Regions from separate parts of the Salinicoccus bachuensis genome, predicted to be linked through region 2. Evidence: riboswitches for the same ligand, from Rfam matches in the RefSeq annotation. Region 2 holds a riboswitch; the other holds the start of a gene.

Region 1 (15,336 bases), 970 kb from region 2:
GCCATCGGCAGAGCGCAGAATGTACACTTCAAAGGGGTCTTCTCTCATGACGGGCATACATATAAGGCGGAAAATACCGTAGCCTGCAGGGCGCTTTATGAAGAGAGTGCCCATCGCACACTCGGCTTTGCACAGCTTGCCCAGGATATGGGCATGGCCCCCGAAGTGGTCAGCATCGGTTCCACGCCGCCCTTCATGCTGGGCTTCGACATTCCGGAGGGCATCACCGAAATACGGCCGGGCACCTATATCCTGATGGATGCCGGCCAGTCGAATGTCATCGGCACGTATGCGCATTGTGCCGCATCGATACTGACGACCGTCATCAGCAAACCGACACACGAGCGTGTCATTACGGATGTCGGGGCGAAAGGCATCACCATGCAGACAAGGACAAAAGGCATCACCCGCACCGAAGGGCTTGGCCTCATCCGGGAATATGAAGGCGTCCATATAGACAGCGTGTTCGATGAACATGCCATCATATACGATGAAGCGTTCAATCAGAAGGTGGAAATCGGAGAGAAGGTGCAGATCATACCGAACCACATCTGTCCGGTGTCGAATCTGTATGATACGGCCTGGCTCATATCGGACGGTGAAGTGCAGGAAGAGATCAAGATCGATGCCAGGGGCAGACTGCAATAGGAGAAGAAGCCAATGGAGCAGCGGGCTATCAGTCCGTCGTGCGGGAGGATTCGGAACATTCGCTATGGCGCTATGCGAGTGACATGCCGGCATGTGAGGGCGGTCCCCGCTGCTTGTTCTGGATAAGGGGCACCCTGCAGCATTCATCGTAGAAATCACTTCTGTGGCCAACTATGGCGGCTATCTCAAAGACCCGCACAAATAAACAGAAAAGATCGTCATTCCACTCTGTGGGGCGGGCATCAAATCCGGGTAGGCACCTTTCCATGGTAATTTTTGCCGTGGATTTTTTTATTTTCGTAAAATTGAGTGTATAATGGCATAAAAGGTGAATGGGGGTCGAACATGAAAATTGTGAAGCGGGATGAAATGCTCAACATCGAACGGTTTGCGATAGAGGAGATCGGCATTTCCGGTGCAGTCCTGATGGAGATTGCCGGCAACCAGGTTGCAGACGAGATCATACGGTCGTATCCGGACCGGTCTCTGCCGATCACCATACTGGTCGGCAGCGGGAATAATGGCGGTGATGGATTCGTCATTGCCAGGCGGCTGTTCGATGCAGGGTACAACCCGGCAGCCTGGCTGCTTGTGGATCCAGAAAAACTGCAGGGGGACGCGCTGGTGCAATACCGGATACATACTGCCCGTCAGCTGCCCCTCCATTCCATTGAAGAGGGACTGGCGCGCCTGGACGAGGATCTTGCCTCGTCTGAAGCGGTTATCGATGCGATGCTCGGCACCGGCATTTCGGGTGCGGTGAGGGAGCCGTTCAACCACATCATCGAAATGGTCAACGGCCACGGGGCGCATGTGTTCGCGGTCGATCTGCCGTCGGGTCTCGACTGTGATACCGGACGTGTGGAAAATGTGGCGATACGGGCAGATGAGACGTTTACATTCGCATTGCCGAAGCGCGGTTTCTTCCTGCAGGACGGTCCATCGGTCATCGGCCGGTTGGAAGTGAAGGATATTTCCGTACCCGGAACACTGGCCGACAGGCTCGGCATGGAACTGCCGGAACTGATCACGGAGCAGTTGGCTGTACAGGCACTTCCGGGAAGGCCGCAATTCGGGCACAAGGGGACTTTCGGCCATGCGCTGGTCATCGGGGGATCGAAGCCATTTGTCGGGGCTCCGCTCTACAGCGCCCACGCTGCATACAATACCGGTGCCGGCCTCGTGACACTGGCAATACCTGAAGAGATATACCCGGTCATCGCCGGACAGAACCAGCTGGCACTCATCCGGACGCTGCCGGGTGCTGAGGGGCACTTCAATGGAGAAGGCGTGGAAGCAGACCTCTTTGAAAAGGTGGGTGCAGTTGCCGTCGGGCCCGGGCTGGGACGGTTTGATGCAGGTGAAGCATTCATTGAAGAAATCATGGAGCATCTGGATGACCAGCCGATCATCATCGATGCAGACGGGCTGTATCATGTGAAGGATCGGCTCGAGATGCTGTCCCGGTACAGAGGGGCGGTCATCCTCACTCCGCACCCTGGCGAGATGGCCACCCTCACAGGACGGACGGTCGCCGATATTGAAGCGGACCGGATCACTGTTGCGGAGGACTTCGCGAGGAAGTATCAGGTACACCTCGTTCTGAAGGGGCACCGTACGATCATTGCGACCCCTGAAGGCACCTGGGTGAACCCGCATGGCAATGATGCCCTTGCGAAAGGTGGAAGCGGAGATGTCCTGACCGGCATGATCGCCTCCTTCCTCGCCCAGGGGGCCGGGGCGGCCGAAGCGATGCAGGCTGCGGTATACGTCCATGCCGCTTCAGGCGAACGGGCGGCACAGAAATACTCCCACTATGGCGTGACGCCGGGGAATATCATCGAAACAGGCAAGGAGATGCTCAAGGAAATGGAGGGGAAAAAGTGAAGGAACAGGCTTTGAGAAGCGGCAATGGCAACCTGTTCAAAAATGGCGTGGCTACGAGTGGGAAGCTCCATCTGACTTCGAAATATATATACCACTTTCCGCATGCAATGAACCTGAACAGGCAGGAATCGAAGATAGCGCTTGAAGAAGTCGACCGGGTCCACCTCATCAATCATCATATTATGAAGCTGCTTCCGGTTCCGAATGGACTGGAGATCGTTCTTAAGAGTGGTGATGCAATGCGCTTCGTAGTCAATGGCAGGAAGCGCTGGAAACGTGATATTGAGAAGGCGCTGGACAAGGCACGACAGCAGACAACATAAGGGGCGAAAGGGGTATATTTTATGGCAGGACAGGAATCATACAGTTTCAGGGGGATCGGGATGCTCATGCGGGTGGTTGCAGTTGTGACATCGAGCATCGCAACAATCATATCGACGGTACTTCCCCTGGCATTCGGCTACGACGTATCGAAATTCAATCTTTTTCTATTATTTATTCTGCTTGTCATCGGAGGACTTCTCGTCCACGGCGTGCTCACCCACGTATTCAATGACATCACCGATTTCAAGTCGGGCACCGACCAGGAAAGCCCGGGACTGCTGTCGGGAGGCAGCCGGGTGCTGCAGACCGGCACCATGACACTTGGCATGCTGAAGCGGATCGGTCTCGTCGTGACGGCGATACTGGTGATTGCTGCAGCATTGTTCATCCTATTCGGTCAGGTGGAGCTCGCCATCCTGTGCATGGTCGGACTATGGGGGGCGGCGTCATATTCCCTGCAACCTTTCAGGTTTGCATACCGCCCTTTCCTCGGTGAATGGCTGAGCCTTTTTCCTTCCCTCCTGATGCTTGGCCTTGCAGCACCATGGATCATGCTGGATCACATTCCTGCCTGGGCATGGCAGAATGCATTGATCAACGCAATCTGGTGCATGGCATGGGTCATGATCCATCATATTCCGGATATTCGGGCTGATAGACAGGCAGCTCCGGTGAAGGAGACGAGTGTCGTATGGTCGGTGAAGCGTTTTGGAATGAACCGTGCGGGCCTGCCCGCCCTGATCTATCTCGGCCTCGTCGGGCTGATTGCACTGTCCATGATATGGGATCGTCCGGTGGGCGCCATCGGTACACTGCTCATGCTTGGTTATGGCATCTATCTCGTCCTCCGGATGCAGGTGCGGGATGTCGAACAGGTGACGGCCTATGAAAAAGTGCTACTTCTGCTGGCGATGGCGACAGCAATATGGCTGGGACTGTTTCCGGATATGTAAAAACCACCCCGAGGGGGTGGTTTTATTTTTTCTCCTTGTCCTTGCGTCCGACGGAAATATAGATGGCAACCCCGAGGATGATGATGATGCCGATGATCTGATACCACCCCATGCTGATATTGAGCCACAAAACCGAGCTTATGACTGCCGAGGCGGGTTCCATCGTACCCAGGATCCCGGCCTCCTTCGAGGAGATATGCTTCAGGCTGCTTATGTATAGAAGGAAAGCAAGCGTCGTCCCGAGCAGAACGGAGAAGAGCAGGATGGCGACGAGTCCGGCCGTCCAGTCGAAGTTGAAATCAAACCTCCAGATGGGATGGATGAAATTCATCGCAATACCCCCGATGAGCATCGATCCACCGACGAGTTGAAGCGGGTGCAGCCGATACAGGAGTACCTGGGCGTGCAATGTATAGTATGCAAGTGCAACACCTGATATCAGACCCCATACGAGGGCGGGTGGCGATACGATGAGCCTCGAAAGATTGCCGTCCGTGGCAAGCAGCACGACTCCCGCAACCATGCCGATGATGATGAAGGCGTCGGCGATCGTCCATTTCGAGTACTTGCGGATGATCAGCCACAGGATGATATAGATCGGTCCAGTATACTGGAGTACCGTCGCAATCGCAGCATTCCCATAGCCGATTGCCGCCATGAATGAATACTGCACCATCGTCATGCCGAGCAGACTATAGATGATCAGCATGCCAAGGGTACGGCGGTCCATCCGGACCGGCTGCTGCTTCCGTGAAAACAGCCAGTATGCAAAAAGCAGGATGATGCCACTTACTGTCAGGCGGAAGGCCACATACCATTCCACAGTGACAGGCGTGTTCTTGAAGATGAAGTCTGAAGCCGTACCTCCGACGCCCCATAATGTCGCGCCCAGCAGTACAAATATCAGTCCTCTGATATGTTTCGAATCCGTTTCCATACACGTGCCTCCCTTCTCCATTATTAAAAGGATAGTCCAGGATATCTAAAAATTCAATATCCAATTATTAGTTGAGGATATCATGAAATGATATAATCGGGATAAGAAATCAACACTGGAGGAGAGAAAATGACGCTCGAACATTGGTATGACCAAGCGATGACAGCAGAAACGTATATAGAAGATATGGAAAAGCACAAAGAGAATCTGCAGAAGGTGTACGATGAATTTCAGATTCCGGATGACGAAAACTTCTTCCGGCGTCTGGAAAACAGGAAGCTCCGTGTCATCGCCATCACCGAAGACTGGTGCGGTGACGCCATGATGAACATACCCATACTGCTTCATCTGGCTGAAAAGAGCCATACCGAAGTACGCATGCTACTGAGGGACAGCAACCTGGAGCTGATGGACCAGTATCTGACAAACGGCAAATCCCGTTCCATACCGATCTTCATTTTCATCGATGAGGATGGTGAAGAAGTGACGCACTGGGGTCCCCGTGCAGAAACAGTGCAGCAGGCAGTCGGCCAGCTGATGTCCGGATTGCCGGAGAAGGGCTCACCGGAGTACGATGCGGCATTCAAGGAAGCCATCCAGACGCTGACATCCCGCTTTAAAAGTGATGAGACATTCTGGCAGGCGACATATGAAAGCATAAAAGAGAAGACCGAGCAGAAACTGTAGGCGGGATAGAGGAGTTGAGTGCATGAGAAGTCGGGTGACGACATATGTGATTGCAGGAGGCCTGCTCGGCCTCTTTACAGAAAGCGTGATGACGGGTGTCATCGCTGGTGCCGTGGCATATATCGCAGTACGATATGGAGAAGTTACAGGAGATAACGGATAGCGGGGTGCACTTTTGTGCACCTTTTTTGTTCCATTCACAATCGCAGGCGAAACGACTGCAAGTTGGAGCTCCATTCCGCCACTTCTAAGCTTCGTAAAAATAAAAAAGCCGCTTCCAACAGGAAGCGGACAGAGGAACTATTGTGATTTATACTGCAGGCCGATAAACTGCATCTTCTGGTTAAACAGTTTTGGATAGGCCATGTATCCGACCATGACGGATGACATGGCTGCGGTTGTGAGGAGCAGGAACAAGATCAACAGCTGGTACAGGACGGCTTCCATCGGATCGGCACCACCGATGATGAGTCCGCTCATCATGCCCGGCAGCTGGACGAGTCCCATGGTCTTCTGTGCTTCTATTGTCGGGATCATGCTGGTCTGGATGGCCGACTTCAGGCTCTTGTCGATGGCGACTTTGGGCTGGCCGCCCATGGACAGGATGAGTTCGATGGTTTCGTCACTGCGATCGACTTCGTCCTTGAATTTATTCAGGAAGAGCAGGGACAGCACCATGCAGTTGCCGATGACCATGCCGCTGATCGGGATGACTTCCTGCGGAGTAAATGGAATGATGCCGAAACTCAGCATGATACCCATCGTCACTGTTTCCACAACGACGAGTGTAAGGACGATCATCCATGTGATGCCGGGGATGCCGTCCCCTTTTTTGATGATGTTCTGTGTCGCTGCAGCAATCATCAGCATAATCATCAGTATGATGAAGATCGGGCTGTCGCTTTCGAAAACGAAGGTCAGGATATATCCGACGATCAGCAGCTGGATGATTGAACGGATGGTCGCGATGATGATATCCTTTTCGAGGCCGAGTTTGAGTACGAGTGCCAATCCGAGTGGAATGGCGATGAATATCAGGGATAGCGCAAGCTGTGTATAGGTCAAAGTTCTTCCCCCTCCACAAATTTTTGGATGAGCGGATTATCGGAATGGTCGATGAAGGATGCATCGCCGAATTCGATCAGCTCCCCGCTCCTCAGGAACCACATGTCGTCACTGACCCGGCGTGCCTGGTCGAGGTCATGGGTGATCCAGATGACGGTGACATTGTATTCACTCTGCAGACGGAGGATAAGCCGTTCGACTTCCTTCACCATCCGGTAGTCGAGGCTTGCGGTGATTTCATCGAGCAGAAGGACCTCTGGCTGGTTGACGAGCGTACGCGCGATGGAGATGCGGCTCTTTTCTCCCCCGGAGAGTGATTTTATATTCTGATCGAGCGGTATGCTGCCGAGATCGACACGGTCCAGCAGTTCCACGGCACGCTTCTCATCCAGCGTCTCACCGAAGATGGCCTTTGGAAGGTTGAGGTTGTCATAGACCGTCCCGCCGATCATCGGTGCACTCTGGAAGGCCATTCCGATCCGCTTTCTCAATTCGATCATATCCATGCCGGCAATATTCTCCCCCCTGAAAAATATATCCCCGGAGTCGGGCGAAAGCAGGCCGTTGATATGCTTCAGGCAGGTGGTCTTTCCTGCACCACTGGGGCCGACGAAGGTTGTGATGCGCCCCTCGTTAAAATGACCGGTGATATTATGTAGAATGCCATTATGGCTGACATTTTTGAATTCGATTATAGTCATGGAAATGTGCTCCTTATACATTAGAGTGGTCGACAGCTGATCCCGCCCGTGGTCGTTGACATGATAATGCAGTCATGCACCTCCATAGCGTATGGCTGCCTCCTGCATGCCCAGTTACCATCTTATACGAACTTTCCCACAGCTGCAAAGTGGGCGGTAACACTATTTATAATTATTATAAATAAGAGTATAACATAAATTATAATTATTAAAAATAATGAATTTTACATATTCCCTGCCGCGCTGTATTTATACAAATGGCTGCCTGAATTATGTTACAATAAAGTAAGGTGATTTCTATGATTTATATTGGACTGACAGGTTGGGGGGATCATGATGATCTATATACCGACCTTGCAAATAAAAAGGATAAGCTGCCGGCCTATGCCTCCCATTTCCCGATTGTTGAACTGGATGCAACGTACTATGCCATCCAGCGTACTTCAACGGTTGAGAAGTGGTGCAATGAAACCCCGGATAAATTCAAATTCGTCGTCAAGGCCCACCAATATATGACGGGGCACAGCGACTACCGCGACCACTATGACTCCATCAGGGATGTCTTCAGTGCCTTCCGCGATATGCTGCGCCCGATGGAGAAGGCGGGGAAGCTCGGGTTCGTCCTGTTGCAGTTTCCCCCGTGGTTCGACTGTACACATAAGAATATACGCTATGTAAAATATGCGAAGGAACAGCTTGAGCCATACAAGGTGGCGGTCGAGTTCAGGAACCAGACGTGGTTCGAGGCGCGGTACCGTGAGGAGACGCTGTCATTCCTTGATGCCAACGGCATGATCCACAGCATCTGTGACGAGCCCCAGGCCGGGATGGGGAGCATCCCGTTCGTCAACCGGGTGACGGACCGGACGGCATTCATCAGGCTGCATGGACGCAACGTGCATGGCTGGACCCAGAAGGATCGTACCAGCCAGGAGTGGCGGAATGTCAGGTACCTGTACGATTATAATGAAATAGAGCTTGAGTGGCTGAAGAAGCAGGTCGAAATCCTCAAGCATAAGACGAAGGACATCTACATCGTTTTCAACAACAATTCCGGCGGACATGCCGCTGGCAATGCACAGGATTTCATGGCAATGATGGATATCCGGTATGAAGGGCTTTCCCCGAAACAGCTGAAGTTGTTCTAGCTGGAGTGGGGGGAAGAAGATTTCTGATGCATAATTACAGCCAGGAACTCCTGGTCTTCCAAAGGAGCCACGCTTATGGAATATATCATCCTTATATTGATCGGGCTTGCCGCTTCTGCCCTTGGAGCGCTTGTCGGTATCGGCGGGGGCGTCATCATCGTCCCGCTGCTCATATTCTTCGGCATCAACCTGGGTATTCTGGACCGCATCACACCGCAGAGCGCAGTCGGTACTTCAAGCATCATCCTGATTGTCATCGGATTGTCCGCAATGATCTCATATGGACGAAGCAACCAGGTGGACTGGAAGAACGGCAGGCTGTTCCTGCTCGGCATCATGCCGGGTGCCTTCATCGGATCCTATGCCAGCCGCTTCTTCACAATCGACAGCTTCAACCTGTATTTCGGCATCTTCCTCATATTTCTAAGTGCCCTGCTCATCATCAGGGACAGGATAAAGCCCATTTCCATCTTTCAAAACGAGCGCTATATGGAGCCCCATGTGGATAATATGGGGGAGGTCCACCACTATGGATTCCCGGCCTATATCGCCATCATATCCACATTCGTGGTCGGCTTTTTCACCGGTCTTTTCGGCATCGGTGGCGGCGCACTGATGACGCCGCTCATGTTGCTTGTGTTCCGCATGCCGGCGACCATAGCGATCGGCACGAGCATGATGATGGTCTTCTTTTCCGGTTCGGCCGCAGCCGTGGGCCATATGCTGCAGGGCAATGTGGACTTCTGGTATGCACTCTTCATCGTGCCCGCCGCCTTCATTGGGGCCAAGATCGGCGTAATGGCCAACCACCGCTTCAATTCCGATTCGCTCGTTGTCGTGCTGCGCACAGTCCTTCTGCTGCTCGGCGTATACATGATTCTACAGACCATCATTTAGAGGTGATTCGATGGAAGTGAAGCTATTCCATACAAATGACATACACAGTCATCTGTATAACTATCTGAAGATAAAAGATTTTCTCCACAACAAGAAGCGGCAATACAAACAGAATATGATGTATGTCGATCTCGGAGACCACGCAGACCGCTCCCATCCCTACACGGAAGCGACGCTCGGGAAGGGAAACGTGGAAATTCTCAACGAGGCCGGCTGCGAGGTGGCCACAATCGGCAACAACGAAGGCATCACCCTTCAGAAGGAAGACCTGAAGGAATTGTACGACGACGCCGATTTCGATGTCATCTGTGCCAACCTCCGTGAGGTGGGCAGCACGTCCCCATACTTCAAACCCTATGTCATCAAGGAGGTGGAGGGCATCAGGTTCGGCTTCATCGCCGCGACGGTGGAGTTCACCCCCTTCTACAAGGCACTGGGCTGGGAAGTGTCGGATGCTTTCGAATGGATTCTGAAAGCCATAAGGGAGATCAATACAGAGGTCGACTGCATCGTCATGATGAGCCATCTCGGACGTTATGATGACGAGTCGCTCGCAATGATGTTCCCTGAAATAGATGTCATATTGAGTTCGCACACCCACCACTACTTCGAAGAGGGGGAGTGGGTCGGAGATACCCTGCTTGCGGCTGCCGGACGGTTCGGCGACTACGTCGGGGAAGTGACGCTGGAGTTTGAAGGGCATTCCCTCATCCGGAAACATGCGCGCATCTATGATACCGACCTCCTGTCGAGCAGCGATGACCATTATTATGAAATCGGCCGGGACATGATGTCGACAGTCGTCAAGGATGAGGCGCCGCCGATCGGACGGACCCTCTATTCCACCAGCCAGTTCATCGTGACACTGGCACGCATGGTAAGGCTGTTCACGGACAGTGATGCGAGCCTGCTCCACACGGGGCTCATTGCGAAGCCTTTCGAAGGCGGCGCCCTGACGGAATACGACCTGCACAAGGTGCTGCCGCATGCGATCAATACGGTCCAGATTGAATTGACCGGGCGTGAACTGAAGGAAGTCTTCAACCAGGCGTCAAAGCATGAGTTCAAGGATGACATCGTCCGGGGCCTCGGTTTCAGAGGGGATATATTCGGCTGTTTCGTCACGGACAATATCGGCTATATCCAGTCGGAGCGCGAATACTACATCAATGGCGAACGTATCGATGACCGGCGGCACTATAAGCTCGGCACACTGGACATGTACACTTTCGGCAGGATATTCCCGCAGTTCAGGTATTCGAAGAAAGTCTACAAGATGCCGGAGTTTCTGCGGGATATCGTCAAGATGTACCGTACGGAATTATAGTTGAAAAGTGCGCAATCTATGCTATAATATTCTATGACAATTGAAGAACGGAAAGTAGAGGTCGCAACGGCCATGAGTACAGGAGGGAGCAGGCATGCTTTGAACTTCTGGAAAGGGGCAGTTGCCGAAGGATGCACCCGGCGGGGTGCCATTCTGGGACCAGGTCGAAGAGGCCGGGTACTGTCATTACGATGATGCGCTACATATTGGTGATGGACGTCACGGTGGCTGAATCTGTAATGCTGCTGTGACGTCTTTTTATGATCTAAATAGTTTCTCAGGAGGATATATATGGAAAGTATACTGAACTGGGAGTACATCTCCCTCGTCCCGCCGCTTCTTACACTGCTGCTGGTGGTGCTGACACGCAAAGTGGGCATCAGCCTTGGTGTCGGGATCATCACTTCGGCGTTTGTCGTAGCGGGCGCGGACATAATGGAAACGCTGGGAATGATTTGGAACAGCTTCGCGATCATTTTCGTGGATGGGGGATCCATCAATACATGGAATGCATTCATCCTCATCTTCCTCAGTCTGCTCGGCATCATGACGGCATTCATCAACATGTCGGGCGGGGCCAGGGCCTTCACCGCCTGGGCACTGACGAAGGTGAAATCCCGGCGGGGTGCGAACATGGCAACCGCACTGCTCGGCATCATCGTCTTCATTGATGATTACTTCAGTGCATTGATCGTCGGCCAGGTGGCAAAGCCGCTTACGGACAAATATAACGTCTCCCGGGCAAAGCTTGCCTATCTGATCGATACGACGGCATCACCGATTTCCGTCATCGCCCCGATTTCAAGCTGGGGCGCAGGCATCATGGGGCTGGTGGCACCATTGATTGCCGCAGCGGGCATGGTGGCGGTTACGCCATTCCAGGCATTCGTCTATATGATTCCGATGAACTTCTACGTACTGACTGCGGTGGCGATGATGTTCATCGTCATCCTGACACGTTTCGACATCGGACCGATGCGCAAGCACGAATCCCTCGCCATCAATGAGGGACAGGTCGTCGGGGACACGCGTGAAGTGCCCGGCGAGACGGACGAGGAGCTCCCCGTCCATCAGCAGGGTTCTGCCAAAGCGCTCATCGTGCCGATTCTGGGTCTCGCCATCACGGTCATCGTGGCGATGTTCGTCACAGGTGCAATGACGGGCGGTTCGTTCGACATCTTCAGCATCTTCGAAAATACGCTGGTTACGCATTCCCTCGTCATCGGGGGAATCGTCGGCCTGGTGCTGAGCCTGTTCTACTTCTTCAAATATACACGCAAGGACAGCGACTTCGGCAAGACGGAAATCTGGCTGGGTGTGAAGACCGGCTTCATGGCAATGTTCCCGGCAATCCTTGTGCTGACTCTGGCATGGATGATCGGGGATCTGATCGGCCAGCTCGGCACCGGCGAACTGCTCGGTGCGATGGTCGAGAATTCGAACATGCCGACAGGTCTGCTGCTTGCAGTCGTCTTTGCGGTCGCCTGTCTGATGGCGTTGGCAACGGGGACAAGCTGGGGTTCGTTCGGCATCCTGATCCCGATCACGGGTGAAATCATGATCTCACTCGATGCGACGGACCTGCTGCTGCCAAGCATCGCAGCGGTACTCGCCGGCGCAGTGTTCGGCGACCACTGTTCACCGATTTCGGACTCGACGATCCTGTCATCCACCGGTGCGGGGTGCAACCACATCGTCCATGTCATGACCCAGCTGCCATATGCGGTCGGTTCTGCGCTGATTGCGCTGGTCGGCTACCTGGTCCTCGGGCTGACATCGAGTCTCCTGCTCGCCCTTCTGACACTGCTGGTGCTCATCATTATTGTCGTAGTCGTCTCCAAGGTCGTCTATACTCCAATCGCCAAAGAAAGTACAGAATCATAGAGCAGAAAAGCTCCCACCTCAGGATGGGAGCTTTTTAATATGCAATAGCCCACATATTGGAACATTTTTTTATTTTTGACACTTTATTCGAATAATTATGATAATATGAACATGATATTCAATTCATAAGGAGGGCATTATAAGTGGCTACAAAAAATGAAGAGATCCTGAGAAAACCTGATTGGTTGAAGATCAAGCTGAACACCAATAAAAACTATACCGGCCTGAAGAAAATGATGCGTGAGAAGAACCTACATACAGTATGTGAAGAGGCAAAGTGCCCGAACATACACGAATGCTGGGCGGAACGCCGCACTGCCACATTCATGATCCTGGGTGCGATCTGCACCCGTGCCTGCAGATTCTGTGCAGTCAAGACAGGACTGCCGAATGAACTGGATTGGGACGAGCCGAACCGCGTGGCGGAATCTGTGCAGATGATGAACCTGAAGCATGTCGTCATCACGGCAGTCGCAAGGGATGACCTGAAGGACGGCGGCTCAAGGGTTTATGCGGAGACGGTAAGGAAAGTCCGCGAGGAGAATCCATTTACGACAATCGAAGTATTGCCATCGGACATGGGTGGGGAGTATGATAACCTCAGGACACTGATGGATGCCAAGCCTGATATTCTGAACCATAACATTGAGACGGTGGAGCGCCTGACGCCAAGAGTCCGTGCAAAGGCGAAATACCATCGGACGCTTGAACTGCTCAGGCGTTCAAAAGAGATGTATCCGGATATTCCGACCAAATCGAGCATCATGGTCGGCCTTGGCGAGACGGTCGAGGAACTCCACCAGACGATGGACGACCTTCGTGCGAATGATGTCGACATACTGACGATCGGCCAGTACCTGCAGCCTTCAAGGAAGCACCTCAAAGTCCAGAAGTACTATACGCCGCTTGAATTCGGCAAACTGAGGAAAGTGGCGATGGAAAAAGGCTTCAAGCACTGTGAAGCCGGGCCGATGGTCCGTTCAAGCTATCATGCCGATGAGCAGGTGAACGAAGCTGCCAAGGCAAGGCAGGCCAAAGGTGATGAACTATTGAAAGGTGAGTAGTACTATGATTACGATAGATCATATGCATTTTGAACTGGTTGAAGATTACCGGGATGCTTTTGATGAAGAACAATTTAAAAAGAAGTATAGCGAAGTGCTCAATAAATATGATTATATCGTTGGAGATATCGGCTATGAGAAGCTGAGGCTGACCGGCTTCTACCGGGATGGCAAATCCAAGGTGGAACGGGACAAGAAGTACAGTGCCATACAGGACTACCTCTATGAGTACTGCAACTTCGGCTGTGCCTACTTCGTATTGCGCAAAATCCCGAAATCGGAAATGAAGGCGGGGCAGGAAGCGGATGAAGAAAGCACAAGCACCGGAACTTCACCCGAGGGACAGGGCCCGGGGCCGGAACCACAGAAGAACAAGACGCTCGCCGCCCATCAGCCTGTGGACGGGGAATGAGGAAAAGCCTGCTCCCCGATTCGGGGGAGCAGGCTTCATTCTTATCCACACATATTTTCTTCAGACGATGATTTCCGAGAGGAACGCCTCCACTTCCGAAGCTTCCTCGTCGGTGTACCCCAGTATATGGGCGATATATCCTTCCTCTTCGAGATCATCCGGGCCGATGATGCCGAACCGGTTGCCCTGTGTGTTCAGGACCAGGCTTTTGCCGAAATAGCGGTCCGTCTGGATGATGGCCAGATCGTACCGCCCATGTTCGCCCACAAAGCTGACATAGCGGGTATAGGTATCTTCTGATTCATCGTAAAGAAAGAAGTCGATCAAAGGGTTCCCCTCCAGTTCAAGTGTACTGGAATTATGCTATCATATTATTGGGAGAGTTACAAAAGAACTATTATGGGAGTGTCGATGGATGTATTTTGTAGACAAGGATATACTGCTTGAACGATTGGACTATATAGAGGACCTTGCAGCCGATTTCGACAGGAAGGAAGGGCTTGCGCTCGAGCGCACATGCCATATGCTGATTGAAGCGGTGGTCGATGTCGGCAACATGATCATCGATGCTTTCATCCTGCGCGATCCGGGAAGCTACCAGGATGTCATGGACATCATGGAAAATGAGGGTGCGATCCCGCCGGAGGATAACGGGCATTTCCGCGAAACATTCAGATGGCGGAGCGAACTGACACGCAACTATACGCAGCTGGACCACCGGGCGATGAAGGAGAGTTTCCAGAAGCATCTGCCGGCATACAGGGATTTCAAAGGCAATGTCTTCGCCTTCTTTGAAAATGAGGGACAGGCGATCACTGCGTTCGGGGGAGATCAGCATGAAGTATGAAGGCTACCTGATCGACCTTGACGGCACGATGTACAGTGGGAACACCGTTATAGACGGGGCCATCGACTTCATCGACCGGTTGAACCAAAATGGCATCCCGTATGTTTTCCTGACCAACAATGCCACAAAAACACAGTGGGAAGCGGCACAGAAGCTGATCGACATGGGGTTTGACATCCATCCGGAAACACTCTATACATCAGCGATGGCAACGGCCGCCTACCTCGAAACGGAGCAGCCCGGAGCACGCGTCCATGTGATCGGTTCCGAAAGTCTGAAATCAACCCTTGCGGATTCTGGATTCACCCTTGCGGATTCCGATGTGGATTATGTGGTGATGGGGCTGGATACGGCCATCAACTATGAAAAACTGTCGCTCGGTGCCCGGCTGATTGCCGGCGGGGCAAAATTCATCTCCACCAATCCGGACCGGAAATTTCCGACAGAGGCGGGGCTCGTGCCGGGGAATGGTGCGCTCGTATCGGTGCTCGTGAATACGACGGATGTGGAGCCGGTCACAATCGGAAAGCCCCAGGGCATCATACTGGAGGCGGC
Region 2 (15,336 bases):
TTTTTTATCTTCCTTCCATATTTCACTCGATTATATACATCATAGCCGATGCACGGAACTTCTGCTACTGCATTCGCCTGTACGGATCGTTATGCCCATCCGATACGCCTTTGCTCATATTATATATGGAAATGATTTGCCTTGGAATCCGTCATATGCAATTATCTGCAACCATCTCAGATTTACTTAAACCTGTCTATCATGTATGTACATGTTTCGTTGAGCCATCCTGCAAGTCATAAAAAAACAGCTGCTTCATATGCAGCTGTTCCATTTCTATCTTCTTCTGTTGTCACGCGGCCGTTCGGGTTCGTCCATTCCTTCAGTTCTTGGACGTTCATCTGCAACTTCCTTCTTCCTTCTGCGTCCTCTGATATACAGCCATGTCAGAATGCTCACGATCAATGACAGTATACCAAGGAATGCGGCATATCCCATCAGCGGCTCCCAGCTGGTATCCTCGATGAAATTCGGCACGATGAATGCTGTCAGTGCCATGATAAGAAAAACGATGATCGGCATGATTATATACTTCTTTACACTCATTACAAATAGTATGCTGACGATGATGACGAGCAGTATGCTTATGATATAGAAGCTTGCGCTCTGGATCATTATATTCACCCCCCCGTGTCGGCTTTTCCATATTCATATTCTCTTAATTGGGTCTTTTGAAACCTTTTCCCTGCGGCTTTATCAATTGGTGTTTTTAAAATAAATGATTTTAATTTTTTGAATTTTCATGTATAATGGCTTTAATACTTCGGTTTCCGAAATTAAAGGAGTGTCAAAATAATGGAACAATTGAAATCCAGAAATGAAGTTGAAGAGAATTATACATGGAATCTGACCGATCTGTTCGAATCTGATGAATCGTTCGAGCAGGCTGTGGAGGAAATCCGTCCTGAAATAGGAAATTTCAGCGGAAAGTATGCGGGTAATCTGACCGATGCTTCGGTTGCAGTTGAAGCAATCGAAGATTTCAAGGGTCTCATGGAGTCGTTGGTACCGATCGGTGCATACGCGAATCTCAGACTGTCTTCAGATCAGGGGGATGCATCGGCACAGAAGCTGAGCGGCCTTGCAAGCAATATCGGTACATACTTCAGCAGTGAAACGAGCTTCCTGACAAGCGAACTGCTGCAGAAGGATGAATCCTTCCTCAAGGACATCAAGTCCCAGGCCCCGGGGTTTGAAAAGTTTGTGGATGAACTGCTGAAGAACAAGCCGTACCATCTGGATGCGAAAGTTGAAAAGGCACTTGCCTCCTACTCTACTGTGTTCGAAGGACCGTACAGCCTCTATCTGAAAACAAAGCTGCTGGACATCGATTTTGGTACATTCACTGCCAACGGACAGGAAATCCCCCTCTCCTACCTCGCCTTCGAAGGCGAGCTTGAAAGCCATGAAGATACTGAAGTGAGGCGGAATGCATTCCGTGCATTCAGTGACAAGCTTGCGGACTACCAGCATACGACAGCAGCGACATATGACCTCCAGCTGAAGCAGGAGAAGACGACAGCCGATCTCAGAGGCTTCGACTCGGTCATCGACTACCTGCTCCACCGCCAGGATGTGGACCAGACACTATATAACCGTCAGATCGACATGATCATGAGTGATCTTGCGCCACATATGAGGCGCTATGCGAAACTGCTTAAACGTGTCCATGGTCTCGATGAGATGAAGTATGAAGATCTCAAGATTTCTCTCGATCCGTCCTCGGAACCTGAGATCAGCGTCGAAGAGTCGAGGAAGTACATCAACGATGCACTCGGCATCATGGGAGAAGACTATATCAACATGGTCAACCGCGCCTACGATGAGCGCTGGATCGACTTTGTGAAGAACAAGGGTAAATCCACCGGCGCATTCTGCTCCAGCCCATATGGCTCCCACCCGTTCATTCTGATATCATGGACATCACTGATGACGGAAGTGTTCGTACTTGCCCATGAACTGGGACATGCAGGCCATTTCTACAATGCCAACCGGGAACAGAATGTATTCGATGCAAGAAGTTCCATGTATTTCATAGAGGCGCCGAGTACAATGAATGAAATGCTCATGGCGAACCATCTGCTTGAGAATTCGGATGATCCGAAATTCAAACGATGGGTCATCAGTTCCATCATTTCAAGGACGTACTACCACAACTGTGTCACCCACCTGCTTGAAGCTGCCTACCAGCGTGAAGTCTACAAGAAGGTGGACAACCATGAAAGCGTCTCTGCACCAGAACTGAATCGTCTCAAACGCCAGGTGATCGAGGAGTTCTGGGGCGATGATGTGACGATCACCGAAGGTGCAGAACTGACATGGATGAGACAGCCGCACTACTACATGGGGCTCTATCCATACACGTACTCAGCCGGACTGACCATTGCGACCGCAATGAGCAAGCGGGTGCTGAATGAAGGTCAGCCTGCCGTCGATGACTGGCTGAAGGTGCTCAAGTCCGGAGGTACGAAATCCCCTGTCGAGCTTGCACAGATGGCCGGTGTAGACGTAACGACAGACCAGCCACTCCGTGATACGATTGATTACATTGGTGAGCTTGTGGATCAGCTTGAAGCACTGACAGAAGAAATAGAAGGATAGGAAAAACCGGTAATCGAATTTCGATTACCGGTTTTCTTTGAGCAGTGTTTCCCGGGAGGTCTGTTCGACTTTCCCTTCTTTCATCAGACGTCCAAGTGCACGCTTGAAGGAGCCTTTTGACATATTGAACGCTTCTTTGATGTCTTCTGGTGAGCTCTTGTCATTCAGCGGCATGCGTCCGCCATTTTTATTGATATAGTCCAGCAGCTTTTCGCTGTCGGCGTCCATCTTCTTGTATGCCTGCTGGATGAATGAACCGTTGATTTCGCCCTTGTCATTGATGCCGATGACCCTGAATTTTTTCAGTTCGCCCAGTCTCGGTTCGTCTTCGCGTTCGCTTTCATGGACAAATACCTTATGGCCACCTTCGGTCAGAAGGAAGGTGCCGATCCGGAGAAGACGGTATGCGCGGCCTTCCATCCATTTGTTCTTCAGTTCTTCAAACTTGGACGGCTCGACCGGGGTGAAGCGTTCTGCTGCTTCATTTTCGGTGATGAGTCTGCCATACAGCTGGCTATCGCTTTCCGCCCTCAGTTTGAGATACAGCTTGTCGCCTTCCTTCGGCCACACGCTTTTCACTTTGGGAAGATCGATCCACGGCACCAGTATCTCCCTCGGAATGCCGATATCCACATAGGCACCCTCCCTGTTCACTTCCGTGACAGTGGCATAGCCATACTGGTCGACGGAAGCATCAGGGACGACGGGTGCTGCAAACAGTTCGCCACTTCTGTTCGGATAGATGAAGGCGCTGACCTCCTCCCCGATTTCGTACTCCCTGTCCGAGGCCGAAGCGTTCATCCTTATATAGAGTGCATCTTCCATCTTCAGATGATAGGTGGAACCTTCCTTTTTAATTACTTCCAAAAATTGTACTGTACCTGATATCTGGTTCATATATTATCTCCTTCATTATTATAGATCGTTTCAATCACTTCGGTCATATCTTCGTTGATGACAAGGTCTGCCTCCCCGTCAAATGGTGTTTCATCCCTGTTGATGATGATCAGGTGGCCGCCACTGAAATAGTTGATCAGAAATGCTGCCGGATTCACCAGGAGGGACGACCCCATCACTACCAGCGTATCTGCCTGCGCCAGTTTGTCTATGGCAGAATTTATGACGGTTTCATCAAGCATTTCCCCATAGAGTACGATATCCGGCCTGAGTACGCCGCCACATTCGCAGTGCGACAGGTTCCAGGCCATGACGGTCTGCTTGGAGTATTCCCTGTCGCATGATGTGCAGTAGAAACGGTTGAGCGAGCCATGGAGTTCATCTACATTCCGGCTGCCTGCATCGTGATGCAGACCATCTATGTTCTGGGTGATGACCCCGAGCGAACGGCCCTCTGCTTCTTCGTGCGCGATGAAGTCATGCACAATGTTCGGGGCCTTGTCTGCAAGCATCAGACGTTTCCTGTAGAAACGGATGAAACTTTCCGGTTCATCCTCAAGGTGTGCCCTGCTCAAAAGATATTCCGGCGAATGGCCTGCCCTGCTGATTTCATCGAACAGGCCACCCATACTTCTGAAATCGGGGATGCCGCTTTTTACCGACACCCCTGCACCAGTGAAAAATACGGTACGACGACTGTCATCCATTATACTGGAAAATCGGCGCAATTCGTGCTTCATTGGTATCCGCCCTCCTAGAATTATATTTCAATGGTACCATAAATGTGTTATCATCGCTTAAGAATATACTAAAGGAGAATGCCTATGCTACAGGTTATAGATGTTGGTCTGAGGTTTGGCGACCGCAAACTGTTTGAAGATGTAAATATAAAGTTCACCCCGGGGAATTGCTACGGGCTGATCGGCGCAAATGGTGCCGGCAAGTCGACGTTCCTCAAAATACTCTCAGGAGAAATGGAGGCTCAGACCGGCCATGTGAGCATGGGGAAGGATGAGCGTCTGGCCGTCCTTAAGCAGGACCATTTCGGATATGAAGAGTATCGCGTCCTGGATGTCGTAATGATGGGCCACGCAAAGCTGTGGGAAGTCATGAATGAAAAGAATGAAATATATATGAAGCCCGATTTTTCAGATGAGGATGGCATACGTGCTGCTGAACTCGAAGGTGAATATGGAGAAATGGGCGGCTGGACGGCCGAATCCGATGCTGAAAGCCTATTGCATGGTCTGGGCATAGATTCAAGCCTGGTCGACAAGAACATGTCAGAACTTGAAAACAACCAGAAAGTCAAAGTTCTGCTTGCACAAAGCCTGTTCGGCAACCCTGATGTACTGCTCCTCGATGAGCCGACCAACGGCCTCGATATAGAAGCGATCCAATGGCTTGAAGAATTCCTGATTAATTTCGACAATACTGTTATCGTGGTTTCCCACGACCGCCATTTCCTGAATAATGTGTGCACACATATTGCCGACCTCGACTTCGGAAAAATACAGTTGTATGTAGGCAACTATGACTTCTGGTACCAATCCAGCCAGCTGGCCCAGCAGATGGCCCAGGACCAGAACAAGAAGAAGGAAGAGAAGATAAAGGAACTGAAGGATTTCGTTGCACGCTTCAGTGCGAATGCCTCCAAATCCAAGCAGGCGACGAGCCGTAAGAAGACGCTTGAGAAGATCGAACTCGAGGACATCAAGCCATCGTCCAGGAAGTATCCTTTCGTGAAATTCACACCGGACCGAGAAATCGGCAACGATCTGCTCTATGTCAAAGGGCTGACGCACAGTGTGGATGGGAATAAAGTGCTGGACGACGTAAGCTTTACGCTGGATCCATATGACAAGGCGGTCCTGATCGGCTCCTCTGAAATCGCGCGGACTACCCTCCTCCGCATCCTGGCTGGTGAAATCACCCCGGACGCGGGCGAAGTCAAATGGGGAGTGACGACAAGCCAGAGCTATATGCCGAAAGACAACTCGGAATATTTCGAAGGCGTCAATACGAACCTTGTCGACTGGCTGCGCCAGTATGCGCCACCTGAAGAACAGACGGAAACCTTCCTGAGAGGATTCCTTGGAAGAATGCTGTTCAGCGGCGAAGAAGCCAAAAAGAAGGCAAGCGTATTGTCAGGTGGGGAAAAAGTCCGTGCAATGCTGTCGAAGATGATGCTGTCAAAAGCGAATGTCATCCTGCTCGATGAGCCGACCAACCACCTCGACCTGGAAAGCATCACTGCAGTGAATGACGGTCTCAAAGACTTCAAAGGCTCGATCATATTCACTTCCCATGACTTTGAGTTCATCAACACGATCACAAACAAGGTGATTGATCTGAAGAATTCCGGTGCCATCGTCAAGGAGTCCACCTACGAGGAGTATCTGAAGGATCAAGGCCTTATAAAATCGTAATTTATAGACAATTGCATATATTTTTAAAAAAATAGTTTACATGCATGATTTATGTATGTATAATGGCATTTATAAAATTAAATATCAGTTGGATGAGGCGCATCAATCATGAGTAGCCACTTAACATAAAGTCTGCGAACTTTAAGTGTGTGAAAGGGTGCGATGCCGAAATGGCCTGCCGTTGCAGCGGCAAGTCATTGGATCTGAGGGTTAAGAGCTACAGGTCTGTCATTATTTTTACAATAATGGAGTGCATCACTTGTGTATAGATCAGAACAAGTCCGGCATTCCGCCGGGCTTGTTTTTTTAGTTTGAGTGAGTGCTTCCCTACAGGAGGACATATGGAAACGAGCGTTTTGAAATTTGGCGGAACATCAGTTGGGGATTTCGACAAGATAAAAGAGATTGCGAATGAATTGAAATCAAGGGTTTCCCGGGGAGAAAAGCTGATTGTCGTAGTCAGTGCAATGGGCGGCACAACAGATGAACTTCTGTTGAATGCAAACAGCCTCTCCTCCACTCCGAAGGAGGACCATGTGGCACTGCTGCTGACTACAGGAGAGCAGCAGACCATCTCCTACCTCTCGATCGTCCTTGAAGATCTTGGCATACGGACAAAGGCGATGACAGGCTACCAGGCAGGCATAAAGACATTTGGCGGCCACATGAAAAGCAGGATTGCGGATATTGATCAGCATCACCTGGAAGCCGCTTTGGAAACCCATGATGTCATCGCCATAGCCGGATTTCAGGGCATCAACGACAATATGGAGATCACCACGCTTGGACGCGGAGGATCCGATACGACGGCAGTGGCCATAGCGGCACGCTGCAACATGCCATGTGAAATATATACGGATGTGAATGGTGTCTATGCCACAGACCCGCGTGTATATGGAGAAGCAGGAAGAATATATGAAATTACGTATGATGAAATGATGGAAATGAGTGCACTCGGTGCAGGCGTCCTTGAAACACGATGCATAGAGATCGCGAAGAATCATTCGATTCCCCTTTATTTGGGACGGACACTATCAGATGAGAAAGGAACATGGATCATGGAAGAGACACAAGTTCTTGAAAGAAAAGCAGTAACCGGTGTGGCGCTGGACAGTGACATCATCCATGTCACACTATATGAACCCGAACGGGAATCCACGCTCATCTTCGATCTGTTTGAAAAGTTCGAAGCCCATGACATCAATATCGATATGATCTCGCAGGTCGTGAACAGTGAAGGCTTCCAGTTGTCCTTTACAGTCAAAGGAAACGAATCCTATCGACTAGATGAGATATTCGAAGCGGTCGAACGTCTGCACCCGGATATGGTGCTCGATGTAAGGACCAACCATTCGAAAGTCTCGATCATCGGTTCCGGAATGCGCGATATGACTGGTGTTGCCTCCAAGGCCTTCATGGCACTTCAGGCAGCGGGCATCATGTTCTATCAGACCACAACTTCGGAAATCAGCATTTCCTATGTTGTGGACAGTGAAAAGGACAGGCAGGCAGTGGAAGTACTGGCGACAAAATTCAATCTATAAAATCAGGAGGAAATCATTATGGTAAAGGTAGCAATAGTTGGAGCGACAGGTGTCGTCGGAAGCAAGATGATTGAAATGTTCGAGCAGTATGAGATAGCAGCGGATGAGCTTGTACTCTTCTCCTCTCCCCGGTCTGCGGGCAAGGAGGTCCAGGTGCAGGGTCGGACGTATACAGTCCGGGAACTGACGGAGGAAGCGACGAAGGAAGGCTTCGATTATGTCATCATGAGTGCCGGTGGCGGCACAAGCAAGCAATTCGCTCCACTCTTTGAAGAAGGCGGCGCCATCGTGATAGACAATTCAAGCCAGTGGCGGATGCATGAAGATATCGATCTGATCGTGCCGGAAATCAACAGGCCGGCACTTGATCGCCGGATCATTGCAAATCCGAACTGCTCCACAATCCAGTCTGTTGTCGCCCTTCAGCCACTGAAGGAAAAATTCGGACTCAAAAGGGTCCATTATACAACATACCAGGCAGTATCCGGTTCAGGTGTCGGCGGTCTGCGCGACCTTGAAGAAGGTGCAAAGGGAGAGGCACCGACAACCTACCCGCATCCCATCCATGACAATGTACTTCCCCATATAGACGTCTTCCTTGAAGATGGCTATACAAAAGAGGAAAGAAAAATGATTGATGAAACACAAAAGATTCTGAGTCAGCCTGACCTCGCTGTGACGGCGACCTGTGTCAGGGTGCCTGTCACAAACAGCCATGCCGTTCAGATCAATGTCACCCTTGATAGGGATGCTACTGTCGAAGAGGTGCGTGAAGTCTTCAAGGGCATCCCCCATATCAAACTGGTGGACAATCCAGAGAACAATGAGTACCCGACTCCTCTTGAGAGCACAGGAAAAAGTGAAGTATTCGTCGGCCGCATCCGGAAGGACGAGTCGCTCGACAATACGTTCCATATATGGTGTACAGCAGATAATCTTCTAAAAGGCGCAGCGCAGAATACGGTACAGATCCTAAAAATGATGATGGAAACGGAGAGTGTTCAAAATGGATAGTGATATTATTTTTGAAGGTATTGGCGTAGCGATTACAACCCCTCTTACGAATGATGAAGTGGATTATGATGCGTTCAGGAAGCATATCGAGTATCTGATTGAAAACAATGCCCAGGCGATCATTGTAAATGGTACAACCGGCGAATCCCCTACACTGGCTTCCGATGAAGCACGCGAACTGCTGAAAGTCGGTGTGGACACGGTTGACGGCAGGATCCCGGTCATCGCCGGTACAGGAACAAACTCGACACGTGCCAGCATAGAGCTGTCCAAGTATGCAGCAGAAATCGGAGCGGATGCACTGATGCTCATCACCCCCTACTACAACAAAAGCAACCAGCGCGGCCTCTATCAGCACTTCACAAAGATTGCAGACAGCACGGATCTTCCGGTCGTCCTGTACAACGTGCCGGGAAGAACAGGCATGACCATTGAACCGGAAACGGTCGCAGAATTGAGCAGACACCCGAATATTGCGGCGCTGAAGGATGCTGTAGGCGATCTTGGATATACTGAAGAAGTACTCGAACTGACTGCAGACCAGAATTTCATCCTGTACAGTGGAAATGATGACAATATGCATGACTTCTGCAAGCTGGGTGGAAAAGGTCTGATTTCGGTCGTAGGAAACATCATTCCAGGTGAGCTTCAGGAAGTCTATGAAAGCATAAAGAATGACAGCAAAGATTCAAAAGAGCAGTTCGATGCATTGATGCCGATGATCAGAGCCGTACAGGTGGATGTCAATCCGATCCCTGTAAAAGCGATGACGAGTGAACTCGGGTTCGGCAATTATGAACTCAGACTGCCACTTGTTCCTCTTGAAGAGGAAGTGTTGAATGAAGTGGTCCAGACGCTGAGAAACTTCAAGGAGGGCTCCCTCGTATGAAGATCCTCCTCATAGGCTACGGCACAATGAACAAAATTACAGCAAGACTTGCCGAAGAAGAGGGGCATGAAATAGTTGGAATCATTGCAGGCAGCGGCAAGGACGCCCCCTACCCTGCATTCGACACGATTGATGCAGCAGAAGCGGATGTCGCAATCGATTTCTCGCATCCGGACCTCCTTCTGCCCCTGCTTGAGGATGAGGTGAAAACTCCTCTTGTAATCGCTACGACAGGACAGAAGGAAGAGATCGTATCTCTACTCAAGGAAAAAAGCGAATCATTGCCGGTGTTCTTCAGTGCCAACATGAGCTATGGCGTACATGTAGTGAATACGCTGCTCAAGAAGGCATTGACGATGCTGGATGAGTTCGATCTGGAGATGGTGGAACGCCATCATAATAAGAAAGTCGATGCACCAAGCGGGACACTCGTAAAATTGCTCGATACCGCTCTGGATCACCGTGAAAACAGCTATCCGGTCTATGACAGGTCCAATATCCATGAAAAAAGGAAGAAGGAAGAGATTGGCATCAGTGCGATCAGGGGCGGTTCCATTGTAGGTACACATGATGTTATATTTGCTAAAGATGACGAAGTCATCGAGATCACCCATCAGGCACAATCCAAGGAAATATTTGCGAATGGTGCACTGAAAGCTGCAAATGTTCTGGTCAATCGTCCGAATGGCTTTTACGACTACAATAATTTATTCGAGGAGAGATAGTAGAATGGAAAACTTTACAGCAGAAGAAATCATCCAGTACATCAGTAATGCACACAAGGTGACACCGGTGAAAGTATACGTCAACGGAAACTTTGAAGGTGTGGAATTCCCGGATACACTCAAAGTGTTCGGCAGTGAAACTTCCAAAACGATCTTTGCAGATCTGGCGGATTGGAAAGCATTCGAAGAATACAACAAGGATATCATCACAGATATCGAAGTTGAAATGGACAGAAGAAACTCTGCAATTCCGTTGAAAGATCTTTCAGAAACGAATGCACGCATAGAACCGGGCGCGTTCATCCGTGAGAATGCCGTAATTGAAGATGGTGCAGTCGTTATGATGGGTGCTACGATCAATATTGGTGCAATCGTCGGCGAAGGTACAATGATAGATATGAACGCATCCCTCGGCGGACGTGCTGTCACAGGCAAGAACGTCCATGTGGGCGCAGGTTCGGTACTCGCCGGTGTCATCGAGCCGCCAAGTGCTTCCCCGGTAGTCATAGAGGATGATGTCCTGATCGGTGCAAATGCCGTTATCCTTGAAGGTGTGAGGGTCGGAAAAGGCGCGATTGTAGCAGCGGGAGCAATTGTTACGGATGATGTTCCAGCGGGGGCGGTTGTAGCAGGTACACCTGCAAAAGTGATCAAGCAGTCCCAGGATGTGGACAGCTCCAAGAGGGAAATCGTTTCAGCGCTGAGGAAGCTTAATGACTGATATTGAATTTGTGACTGAGCACAGACGGGTGCTGCATCAGCATCCTGAAACAAGCATGCAGGAATTCGAGACGACAGAATACATCCTCGGGTTTCTGCAGCAGATGGATATTCCTTTTGAACGGCCTCTTGAAACAGGGGCCGTTGCTCATCTGTCGGGGAATTCCGACAGGACCATCGCCTTCAGGGCGGATATAGATGCCCTGCCGATACAAGAGGAGAATGATGTACCCTACCGCAGTACAAAAGACCATGCCATGCATGCGTGTGGACACGATGGCCATACGGCAGCCTTGATGCTTTTCGCAAAACGCTGTAAAACTTTGCATGACGCAGGAGAGCTGAAGCACAATGTCATATTCATTTTCCAACCTTCCGAAGAGACGGCGGCAGGTGCCAACCAGCTCATCGATGCCTGGGATCCTGATGAGGATATTGAAGCGGTGTTCGGCGTCCATATGATGCCCAATGAAGACGAAGGCAAAGTGGTGCTTCGGGACGGTGAAATCACTGCAAGCGCAACCGAATTCCGATTCTACGTCGATGGAAAGTCGGCCCATGTGGCGGCGAAGCATGATGGCATATCAGCGATAGAAACCCTGCTTCACATCACAACGCAGCTGACACAGCTCCAGCACTTCCACCTCAATGGATTGAACCGCAATATCATCCATATCGGAAATCTGAATGCCGGTGAAGCGATCAACACCGTTGCAAGCAAGGGGTATCTCGAAGGTACGATACGGACTTATGAGATGGAAGATCTTGAAACGATAAAGGAACGGATGAAAACATTGGCCCGTACAGCCACAGAGCTGTTCAGTTCCGAGGTGGAGGTCACCTTCAATGAAGGGTATCCGCCTGTAATGAACGCAGCTTCACTGAGACAGTCCGTGGAGGCGGCGCTGGCCTCCATCAATATCAATATCATCGACAGTGACAAGCCTTACCTGTTCGGTGAGGACTTCAGTTTCTACGACCGGATCGCTCCTTCGTATTTCATATTTTTCGGGAGCCGGAATGAAGAAAAGGGATTTACAAGCAGCCTGCATACATCGACATTCGATCTCGACGAAGCAGTGCTGGTGAAAGTGGCAGATTATTATGAAGCGCTGATGGAAGAAATATAAGAAGGAAGTGGATGGAATGGGTGGCACACTCACAATAGACAGAAAACAATTCATACAGACGGCCAAAGCGGCAACAGGAGGCAAGAATGTCATCGCTGTTGTTAAGAATAATGCATATAATTATGGTCTGGAATTTTCCGTAAAAGCATTTCTTGAGGCTGGCATCCATTCGTTCGCTACCACTTCGATGGATGAGGCGCTTGAAATCAGAAGGATCTCCCGGGACGCAATGGTTTTCCTGATGAATCCGACCTATGATTTCCAGACGGTCAGGGAAAATGGTTTTCATATTACATTGCCATCCCTGGAATACTACCATGAATATAGGGAGGCACTCTCCGGCATCAGCGTACATCTGGAGTATGCAGGACTCTTCAACCGTTCCGGCTTCAGCACATCCGAAGATATGGTTGAAGTCATCAACGATGCATATTCCCTCCCCCAGCATGCCAGAGTGGATATTACTGGCATCTGGACACACTTCGGCTATGCCGATGAACTTGATATGGAAGAATACGAAGTGGAAAGGGAGCTATGGTTGACGCTTCTTTCCGACGTTCTGTCTACAGGACACACCTTCGACTACATCCATGCCCAGAACAGTGCAAGCTTTGCACGTGATGGTCTGTTCAACGGACACACCCATCTGAGACTCGGCATCGCCTTGTACGGCTCACGCCCCTATGCAACGCTTCCTGCTGAAAGTTATGTCCAGAGCATGACATTGAAGGCGCCCATCGTCCAGTTGAGACGACTTTGCGCCAACCAGAAGTGCGGCTATGGCGGAAGTTATCAGCCTGAAAACGATACGAAGATTGCAGTGGTCGATATCGGCTATGGGGACGGCATTTTGAGGAAGCGTGCTGAATTCGACTGCATGATCGATGGAAAGCGCTATGCGATCAGGGCTTTGATGATGAGCCATATGATTGTGGAAGTGGATGAAGATGTGACCCTGGATGATGAAGTCATCATGTACAGCAATGATTTGAGGATCGACGAGTACACGGCCCTCGGTGCAGGTGCAAACTCCGAGCAGCTGGGTGCGCTGAACTACAATTCTTTAAAAAAGGTGATTTTAAATGACACTAACGTATATCAATGATGAACTGCATTTGAATGGACATTCCCTGAGAGGGCTGACGGAACAATATGGAACTCCCCTTTTCGTCTACGATGAAGACGCACTCCGCAACCAGTGCAGGAGATACCACAGTGTTTTTGAAGGGGAATCGCTGGATTACTCCATTTCGTATGCTTCAAAGGCATTCACTTCCATACAGATGGTCAAACTTCTCGAAGAGGAGGACATGAAGCTTGACGTCGTTTCGGCAGGCGAGCTGTACACGGCACTGGAAGCAGGATTTCCGGCTTCGCACATACACTTCCATGGGAATAACAAGACCACCGAAGAAATCGAATATGCACTTGAAATGGGTATTGGATTATTTGTAGTGGATGCAATGGATGAAGTGGCGCTCCTCGACCGCCTCGCCGATCAGCCGGTTGATGTCCTGCTAAGAATCAATCCGGGCATCGATGTAAATACACATTCGTATATCCAGACCGGCCAGGAAGACAGCAAGTTCGGCCTGTCGATTCAAAATGGGACTGCACAGGAGGCCATCGACAGGATACATAGCAGTAACCAGTTGAATTTCAAGGGTGTCCATTATCATCTCGGTTCGCAGATATCCGAGGAAGGTCCCTTCCTGAAAGCTTTGGAAGTCGTTTTTGAATGGCTGTCCAGTACCTCCATCGATGTTGAAATATTGAATATGGGTGGCGGTTATGGTGTCCGCTATACTGAAGAGGATGTAAGATTCCCGATTGAGGAAGGGTTCTCCCGGATTATTGGAAAGCTGAAATCCCTTGCTGACGAATATGACATCGCCTTTCCCCACATCATGATAGAGCCGGGCCGTTCAATTGCAGCAGAAGCCGGCATCACCGTCTACGAAGTGGGTGTCGTAAAGGATATTCCAGGCGTATCAAGGTATGTGTCGATTGACGGAGGAATGAGCGATCATATCCGGACACCTCTGTATGATGCAAAATACGAGGTATTGACTGTAGACGCTGGAGAGGGAAAAAATATCGACTCACACGTTGTCGGCAAGCTATGTGAATCCGGTGATGTCATTGGAAAGAATCTTTCCCTGCCCGAGAATATCAGGCGTGGAGACCTGATTGCGGTCGGTACGACAGGTGCCTACCACTACTCCATGGCTTCGAATTACAATCAGATGAGGAAACCAGCCGTTGTATTTGTCACTGAAGACAATGTAAGGGAAGTCATCAGAAGGCAGAGCCTGAAACAGCTTGTGGAAAATGATGTGATATAAAATAAAAAGAGCCCTTGGGCTCTTTTTATTTTTGTATATAGAAATGCATATAAAAAACCTGGGCCAAGCCCAGGTTCAGATGATACAAATCAATTTATCATAAATAGATTTATATTAGAGTTTAACAACGTTTGCAGCTTGTGGGCCGCGGTCGCCTTCAACGACTTCGAATTCTACTGACTGACCTTCTTCAAGGGATTTGTAGCCTTCTTGATTGATAGCGGAGAAGTGTACGAATACGTCGTTTTCACCCTCGATTTCGATGAAGCCAAAACCTTTTTCTGCATTGAACCATTTTACTGTACCTTGTTTCATTAATTAAATCCTCCAGTGACGATATTCAATAGCATAATCCATATACCATAGAAATGTATGGTACATACAATTTCTTATATGGAGAATACTTATTGATATCCCAATTATAAGCCATATGGATCGGATTTGCAAACGATTCTTTACCGGTTTTGTACTTTTTTATGAATATTCTAATAATATTATGCAAATAATTCCCCGTCTTTAAGCATCATCGGTGTATAGAATATCTGCAGGTCTTCTCCGCAATCTTCACAGTGCGCCATCTCACAGCCGTTGAAGAATGCGAGAAGGTTGTATTTTCCTTCTTTGAATGAATGGAACTGTTCTTTCATTTTCTGGATGATATCCGTATATGCATCTTTCATGGCTTTTTCAGACTCGTAGCTGAACTGTCTGACGATGCCTTCCTGCCACCCCTCAAAAAGCCACCAGCCTTCGTAATCTGCTCTGAGTATGACAATCTTAAACATTTTAAAAACTCCATTCACGTTTGATAATATATGTATTATATACGCGTATAATTCGCATTATCAAGCTAAAAATCCTATAATATAGTATAAGAGGTGTTGCAAATGGAATCAAGAATGATAATCGTATCCGGACATGTCCAGGGTGTCGGCTTCAGGTATTCGACAAAAGTCATTGCAGACCGGCTGAATATCACCGGCTATGCAGCAAATGTCCGGGACTATGTTGAAATACTGGCCACCGGCACGGAATCGGATCT

The links. A riboswitch is a leader RNA that binds a small molecule or an ion and turns the genes downstream of it on or off. The one in region 2 is predicted to bind lysine.
Positions count from the first base shown of each region.
Region 1: linked by a shared signal. The riboswitch ahead of RQP18_RS02545 (Na+/H+ antiporter NhaC family protein) and the one ahead of RQP18_RS07345 (aspartate kinase) in region 2 are both predicted to bind lysine.

Region 1 covers NZ_CP138333.2:477,036-492,371, forward strand. Annotated here, with positions in the region: gene RQP18_RS02485 (alanine racemase) at 1-648, shown strand, start outside; gene RQP18_RS02490 (NAD(P)H-hydrate dehydratase) at 994-2,535, shown strand; gene RQP18_RS02495 (hypothetical protein) at 2,532-2,858, shown strand; gene RQP18_RS02500 (prenyltransferase) at 2,880-3,812, shown strand; gene RQP18_RS02505 (EamA family transporter) at 3,835-4,749, opposite strand; gene RQP18_RS02510 (thioredoxin family protein) at 4,879-5,436, shown strand; gene RQP18_RS02515 (hypothetical protein) at 5,459-5,599, shown strand; gene RQP18_RS02520 (ABC transporter permease) at 5,737-6,501, opposite strand; gene RQP18_RS02525 (ABC transporter ATP-binding protein) at 6,498-7,202, opposite strand; gene RQP18_RS02530 (DUF72 domain-containing protein) at 7,502-8,350, shown strand; gene RQP18_RS02535 (sulfite exporter TauE/SafE family protein) at 8,426-9,247, shown strand; gene RQP18_RS02540 (bifunctional metallophosphatase/5'-nucleotidase) at 9,258-10,574, shown strand; lysine riboswitch at 10,622-10,784, shown strand; gene RQP18_RS02545 (Na+/H+ antiporter NhaC family protein) at 10,866-12,458, shown strand; gene lipA (lipoyl synthase) at 12,602-13,522, shown strand; gene RQP18_RS02555 (YutD family protein) at 13,527-13,934, shown strand; gene RQP18_RS02560 (DUF3055 domain-containing protein) at 13,995-14,261, opposite strand; gene RQP18_RS02565 (DUF86 domain-containing protein) at 14,350-14,781, shown strand; gene RQP18_RS02570 (TIGR01457 family HAD-type hydrolase) at 14,771-15,336, shown strand, end outside.
Region 2 covers NZ_CP138333.2:1,446,772-1,462,107, reverse strand. Annotated here, with positions in the region: gene RQP18_RS07370 (hypothetical protein) at 277-615, opposite strand; gene pepF (oligoendopeptidase F) at 796-2,601, shown strand; gene RQP18_RS07360 (CvfB family protein) at 2,626-3,498, opposite strand; gene RQP18_RS07355 (NAD-dependent protein deacylase) at 3,495-4,238, opposite strand; gene RQP18_RS07350 (ABC-F family ATP-binding cassette domain-containing protein) at 4,323-5,927, shown strand; lysine riboswitch at 6,012-6,191, shown strand; gene RQP18_RS07345 (aspartate kinase) at 6,269-7,471, shown strand; gene RQP18_RS07340 (aspartate-semialdehyde dehydrogenase) at 7,490-8,485, shown strand; gene dapA (4-hydroxy-tetrahydrodipicolinate synthase) at 8,478-9,374, shown strand; gene dapB (4-hydroxy-tetrahydrodipicolinate reductase) at 9,371-10,099, shown strand; gene dapD (2,3,4,5-tetrahydropyridine-2,6-dicarboxylate N-acetyltransferase) at 10,104-10,820, shown strand; gene RQP18_RS07320 (M20 metallopeptidase family protein) at 10,813-11,949, shown strand; gene RQP18_RS07315 (alanine racemase) at 11,966-13,054, shown strand; gene lysA (diaminopimelate decarboxylase) at 13,032-14,294, shown strand; gene cspA (cold shock protein CspA) at 14,409-14,609, opposite strand; gene RQP18_RS07300 (DUF1033 family protein) at 14,789-15,079, opposite strand; gene RQP18_RS07295 (acylphosphatase) at 15,182-15,336, shown strand, end outside.